DNA from 2 places in the Streptomyces sp. NPDC058326 genome. Region 1 is predicted to be linked to the other one. Evidence: riboswitches for the same ligand, from Rfam matches in the RefSeq annotation. Region 1 holds a riboswitch; the other holds the start of a gene.
What was found. Region 1 has a riboswitch for S-adenosylmethionine ahead of ACFVYX_RS21685 (aminotransferase class V-fold PLP-dependent enzyme). Riboswitches for the same ligand answer to the same signal wherever they lie in the genome.
Positions count from the first base shown of each region.

Region 2: it holds a riboswitch for S-adenosylmethionine, as region 1 does, so the genes downstream of both, thrC (threonine synthase) here and ACFVYX_RS21685 (aminotransferase class V-fold PLP-dependent enzyme) in region 1, are expected to answer to the same signal.

Region 1 covers NZ_JBHVZO010000011.1:217,170-220,533, reverse strand. Annotated here, with positions in the region: gene ACFVYX_RS21695 (cytochrome bc complex cytochrome b subunit) at 1-374, shown strand, start outside; gene trpD (anthranilate phosphoribosyltransferase) at 507-1,571, shown strand; SAM riboswitch class IV at 1,654-1,770, shown strand; gene ACFVYX_RS21685 (aminotransferase class V-fold PLP-dependent enzyme) at 1,962-3,364, shown strand, end outside.
Region 2 covers NZ_JBHVZO010000020.1:17,215-20,578, reverse strand. Annotated here, with positions in the region: gene ACFVYX_RS29200 (glucosyl-3-phosphoglycerate synthase) at 1-775, opposite strand, end outside; SAM riboswitch class I at 939-1,082, shown strand; gene thrC (threonine synthase) at 1,076-2,386, shown strand; gene ACFVYX_RS29190 (MoaD/ThiS family protein) at 2,401-2,676, shown strand; gene ACFVYX_RS29185 (cold-shock protein) at 3,088-3,291, shown strand.

The DNA of each region.
Region 1 (3,364 bases):
TCTTCTTCTTCGTCGGCCCGGTCATCGCGTTCATCGCCACCAAGCGGATCTGCCTCGGCCTCCAGCGCCGGGACAAGGACAAGGTGCTGCACGGGCGCGAGTCCGGCATCATCAAGCGCCTGCCGCACGGTGAGTTCGTCGAGGTCCACGAGCCGCTCAGCCAGGGCGAGCTGCACCGCCTCACGGCGCACGAGCAGTACGCGGCCGCGGAGCTTCCGCCGGCCGTCGACGAGAACGGCGTGGAGCGCAAGATCGGGCGCATGGAGAAGCTCCGGATCAAGCTCAACAAGGGCTACTACGGCGACGACAGCCAGGTCGCCAAGCCCACGGTCGAGGAGTACAAGGAGATCCAGAGCGGCCACGGCCACCACTGATCACCTGAACTCCTGACGTCTCGAAGTTCGCCACGGCGAGAGCCCCGTCCATTCGATGGACGGGGCTCTTTGCCGTCCCCGGGGGTCGATAGGGTGGGTCCGTATCCGTCACGTGACGACCCAGGAGCTGCCATGAGCGCTGTGACCCCCGCTGGAGGACCTACGTCGGCGGGCCGCTCCTGGCCCGTCGTCCTGGAAGGCCTGCTGACCGGCCGCGACCAGAGCGCCGAGGACACCGCCTGGGCGATGGACCGGATCCTGCGCGGCGAGGCCACCGACGCCCAGATCGCCGGCTTCGCGGTCGCCCTGCGCGCCAAGGGCGAGACCGTCGAGGAGATCTCCGGGCTCGTCCGCACCATGTACGAGCACGCCAACACGATCGAGGTGCCCGGCCCGTCCGTCGACATCGTCGGCACCGGCGGCGACGGCGCCAAGACCGTCAACATCTCCACCATGTCGGCGGTCGTCGTGGCCGGCACCGGAGCCAAGGTCGTCAAGCACGGCAACCGGGCCGCGTCCTCCGCGTCCGGCGCCTCCGACGTCCTGGAGAAGCTCGGCGTCAACCTGGAGCTGACCCCGCGGCGGGTCGCCGAGGTCGCGGAGGAGGCCGGGATCACCTTCTGCTTCGCCGTGAAGTTCCACCCGGCGCTGCGTCACGTCGCCGCCGCCCGCAAGGAACTCGGCATCCGGACCACCTTCAACTTCCTCGGTCCGCTCACCAACCCGGCCCGGGTCAGGGCGCAGGCCACCGGCGTCGCCGACGCCCGGATGGCTCCGATCATGGCCGGGGTTCTCGCCGAGCGGGGTTCCTCCGCGCTCGTCTTCCGCGGCGACGACGGGCTCGACGAGCTGACCACCACCGCCACCTCGCGGGTCTGGGTGGTCCGCGACGGCGCGGTGCGGGAGGAGGCCTTCGACCCCCGGGACGCCGGCATCGACCTCGTACCGGTGGAGGCGCTGCGCGGTGCGGACGCCTCGTACAACGCGGACGTCGCCCGCCGGCTCCTCGCGGGGGAGACCGGTCCGGTACGGGACGCGGTGCTGCTCAACTCGGCCGCGGCGCTGGTCGCGCTCGCGCCGGGGGAGGGCAGCCTCGTGGAGCAGATCCGCGCCGGCATCGAGAAGGCCGCGGAGGCGATCGACTCGGGTGCGGCCCGCCGGGCCCTGGAGCGATGGATCGCCGTCAGCAACGCGTAGGACGTGCCTCGTCGTACGACCCCGGTCCAGTATGCGGACCGGGGTCTTGCACTTCCGCGCTCCTGTGGCAGGATGCTGGGCAGGTCATGAGTGACAGCTACGAAGCCCCGGCTTGCTGTCCGGCAACCCTCCGTCCGTGGCGGGGTGCCCCGGGTGAAGACCAGGCCGTGGACAGCAAGGTCCACGGCAAGCGCGGACCCCTCGACCACCAGGGGTCCTGGTCTCTCGAGGAGCGTTTTTCCGTGAGCAAGCGAATGCGTTAGGGCCACCGGCCCCGTTTTCCCATCCTCCGCACGACCATCGTGTGTCGAGGCAACACCCGTGTGAGGCGCCCCACTTCGCGCTGCCCCGCGGGTCCTTCGCTGCCCATTCCTGCCGGGAGATACCGCCATGTCCGCGTACCCGAACGCCACCGCCGCCACCGCCGCCACCGCCGTCGACTCCGAGTCCGCCGACCCCTGCTGCGCCGCCCCGCTGCCCGTCCTCGGCCGGGACGTCACCGTCCCGCTCGTCACCGGCGGCGAGGTGACCTACGCGGCGCTCGACTACGCGGCCAGCGCGCCGGCCCTCCAGCGGGTCTGGGACGACGTCGCCGCGTACGCCCCCTACTACGGCAGCGTCCACCGCGGCGCCGGATACCTCTCCCAGCTCTCCACCGACCTCTTCGAGAACAGCCGCGCCACCGTCGCCGAGTTCCTCGACTGCCGCCCCGGCGACCAGGTCGTCTTCACCCGCTCCACCACCGACTCGCTCAACCTGCTCGCCGCGGCCCTCCCCGCGGACTGCCAGGTCTTCGTCTTCGAGACCGAGCACCACGCCTCGCTGCTGCCGTGGCAGGACGCCCGCGTCACCTACCTCAACGCCCCGCGCACCCCCGAGCAGGCCGTCGCCACCCTGGAGCGGGCCCTCGCCGACCGCGACCCTTACGGCCCCGCGCTGGTCTGCGTCACCGGCGCCTCCAACGTCACCGGTGAGCTGTGGCCGGTGAAGGAACTCGCCGCCGCGGCGCACGCCCACGGCGCCCGGATCGTGCTCGACGCCGCCCAGCTCGCGCCCCACCACCCGGTCTCCGTCCAGGACCTCGACGTGGACTGGATCGCCTTCTCCGGGCACAAGCTGTACGCGCCCTTCGGCTCGGGTGTCCTCGCGGGCCGTGCCGACTGGCTCCAGGACGCCGAGCCCTATCTCGCGGGCGGCGGCGCCTCCCGCAAGGTGGCGCGCCGGGCCGACGGCGGGGTGGACGTGGAGTGGCACACCACCGCGGCTCGGCACGAGGCCGGTTCCCCGAACGTCATCGGCGTGTACTCCATCGCCTCCGCCTGCAAGGCGCTCACCGAGGCCGGCTTCGACACCCTCGTCGAGCGGGAGCGGCACCTGATCGCCACGGTCCGCGAGGGCCTCGCCGAGGTGCCCGAGGTCAAGGTGCTCTCGCTGTTCGGCGACGACGCCCCCCGGGTCGGCGTCATCTCCTTCGTCGTCGAGGGCTGGAACAGCTCCCACTTCGCCGCCGCGCTCTCCGCCGAGTACGGCATCGGCGTCCGCGACGGACTCTTCTGCGCCCACCCGCTGGTCCGCACGCTGCTCGGCAGCGACCCCCAGACCCAGGGCGAGTGCGGCGCTCCCGAGGCCGCGCCCGGTGAGAGGTCCCTCAACGCCATCCGGGTCAGCTTCGGCGCCGGTACGCCCGACGAGCACGTGGAGCGGTTCGTCGGCGCCGTGAAGGAGCTCGTCCGGGACGGGGCGCAGTGGAAGTACCGCACCGAGGACGGCCGCTGCGTCCCCGACCGTGGCTG
Region 2 (3,364 bases), on a different contig from region 1:
AGATCGCCGCCGCCATCCGGCCCAGCGCCTGCCCGTCCTGGTGGCGGTGCTTGCGCACCCCCACGTCCACCTGCGCGAGCGCGTCGAGGCCCACGGTGTGCAGGGCGTCCACGAGCAGCCCCAGCTCCACTCCGTAACCGACCGGGAACGGCAGCCGTTCGAGCAGCGAGCGCCGCGCCGCGTACTCGCCGCCCAGCGGCTGCACGAAACCGGCCAGCTGCGGCCAGTGCAGATTGAGCAGCGGGCGGGCCACCAGCTCCGTCACGCGACCACCCTGACCAGGGGTGTCACCCAGCGGGCGGTCGTACATCGCCTTCACGAAGTCGACGTCCGGTTCGGTGAGCAGGGGGCCCACGATCCCCGTCACGAAGTCCGCCGAGAAGTCCCGCAGGTCCGCGTCCACGAAACAGACCACGTCCCCGCTCGTCACCATCAGCGACCGCCACAGGACCTCGCCCTTGCCCGGCGCCGCCGGTATCCGGGGGAGTATCGCGTCCCGCGCGACCACCCGCGCCCCGGCCGCCGCGGCCACCTCCGCCGTACGGTCCGTGGAGCCGGAGTCGATCACCACCAGCTCGTCGACGAGCGGCACCGACTCGCTCATCAGCTCGCGCCGGATCACGGAGACGATGTCCCCGACGGTCGCCTCCTCGTTCAGCGCGGGCAGCACCACGCTGACCCTCGTCGAACGCTTGGCGGCGAGGATCCGCTCCAGCGGCCGGTCCGCCACGGACCAGGACCGCCGGTCCAGCCAGCGCTCCACCTCTTCCAGCACGTGGTGATCTCCATCTCGCGGTTCGGACGGCCGGTCCGAGTGTCGGGGCCTTCGGTTACAGTCTTGAACAACGCGGATGCCCGATGCACGTCGGGGTGCCGCCCGCGCCGGAGCGCAGGAACGAAGTCCGCGAGGAACTTCACCGCGCTTCACAATCGAATACCGCTCATCCAGAGGGGCAGAGGGAAACGGCCCGTTGAAGCCCCGGCAACCCTCCAGTCGGAACTCGTCCTCCAGCGAGGCCACCGGCTAGGGAAGGTGCCAAATCCGTCTCATGGCGAAAAATTCGTCATGGGAAAGATGAGGAGAAAGGGCCTCGCCTCCATGGCTGTACAGACCGACACCACCGCCACCACCGTCGACCTCGGTCCCGCGTCCGGGCTTTCCTGTCGCGAATGCGGTGAAGTCTTCGCACTCGGTCCGATCTTCGCCTGCGAACTCTGTTTCGGACCTCTCGAAGTCGCGTACGAGCTCCCCACCGGCGACCCCGAGGCGCTGCGCAAGCAGATCGAGGCCGGCCCCGCCAACATCTGGCGCTACGCCCCCCTGCTGCCCGTCCCCGCCGACGTCGCCGACAAGCCGAACCTGAACCCGGGCTGGACCAAGCTCGTCCAGGCCGACAACCTCGGCCGCGAGCTCGGTGTCGCCCCCGGCAAGCTCTTCGTCAAGGACGACTCCGGCAACCCGACGCACTCCTTCAAGGACCGCGTCGTCGCCCAGGCCATCGAGGCCGCCCGCGCCTTCGGCTTCACCACCCTCTCCTGCTCCTCCACCGGCAACCTGGCCGGCGCCGTCGGCGCCGCCGCCGCCCGCGCCGGCTTCCGCTCCTGTGTGTTCATCCCGCACGACCTGGAGCAGGGCAAGGTCGTCATGGCCGGTGTCTACGGCGGTGACCTCGTCGCCATCGAGGGCAACTACGACGACGTCAACCGCTTCTGCTCGGAGCTCATCGGCGACCCGCTCGGCGAGGGCTGGGGCTTCGTCAACGTCAACCTCCGCCCCTACTACGGCGAGGGCTCCAAGACGCTGGCGTACGAGATCTGCGAGCAGCTCGGCTGGGTCATCCCCGACCAGCTCGTCATCCCGATCGCCTCGGGTTCGCAGCTGACGAAGATCGACAAGGGTCTGCAGGAGCTCATCAAGCTGGGCCTCGTCGAGGACAAGCCGTACAAGATCTTCGGCGCCCAGGCCGAGGGCTGCTCCCCGGTGTCGGTGGCCTTCAAGGCCGGCCACGACGTCGTGCGGCCCCAGAAGCCGAACACGATCGCCAAGTCGCTGGCGATCGGCAACCCGGCCGACGGCCCGTACGTCCTCGACATCGCCCGCCGCACCGGCGGCGCCGTGGAGGACGTCGACGACGAGCAGGTCGTGGACGCGATCAAGCTGCTCGCGCAGACCGAGGGCATCTTCGCCGAGACCGCGGGCGGCGTGACCGTCGGCGTCGCGAGGAAGCTCATCGAGAACGGTCTGATCGACCCGAACCTCACCACCGTCGTCCTCAACACCGGCGACGGACTCAAGACCCTGGACGCGGTGGCCGACACCTCTCAGGCGACCGTCACCATCCGCCCGAGCCTGGACGCGTTCCGCGACGCCGGCCTGGCGCTCTGAAAGGTTAAGAAGACATGGCCGTGAACGTCCGCATCCCCACCATCCTCCGCACCTACACGGGCGGGCAGTCCGAGGTCCAGGCCGAGGGCGCGACCCTCGCCGAGGTCATCGCGGACCTGGAGAAGAACCACACGGGCATCGCCGCCCGTGTCCTGGACGACCAGGGCAAGCTGCGCCGCTTCGTCAACGTGTACGTGAACGACGACGACGTGCGCTTCGAGCAGGGCCTGGAGACGGCCACCCCGGCCGGCGCGGGCGTCTCGATCATCCCGGCCGTCGCCGGAGGCTGACCCGCCGGGGACCGGGCGTCCCAGCTGCCCCGTCTTTCTTGAATTGCCCCTTCCGCGCCATAAAGCGGAAGGGGCAATTCTGTATGGTTGAGCGCGGTAGAGTTGGGGAAGTCCCCTCCGCTGCTCATGCCGGGCGCATATGAGAATGCGTCTCCGCGCGACAAGAAGCAGCCAAAGTGCCTGCGTGTTGTGTACCTTCTGCGCGCTTTGCCGGGCCCGACTTGCCCCGCCATCCGGGGGATTCTCCCTGATTCGCCTTTCTCCGGCGCCCAGAATTCTCGCTCGAATGACCTGTTGCAGAGGGCAGTTGGGCAGATACATTCAGCCGCGGTCGACGCGTTCCGGCGCAGGGTCTGACCCGGGTCCGCGAAGTGCGGTCCCGCGCAAGGGCCAGTAATAGGGGAGTTAGGCATGGCTCAGGGCACCGTCAAGTGGTTCAACGCGGAGAAGGGCTACGGCTTCATCGCGGTCGACGGTGGTGCGGATGTTTTCGTCCACTACAGCGCGATCCAGATGGATGGCTACCGCAGCCTCGAAGAGGGACAGCGAGTCGAGTTCGAGATCTCGCAGGGCCAGAAGGGTCCGCAGGCGGACATGGTCAAGCTCGCCGTCTGAGCGCGGCGCGATCGGCCACCGACGCAACGCCGTCGAGGGGCCCGCATCCCTGAGGGGACGCGGGCCCCTCGTG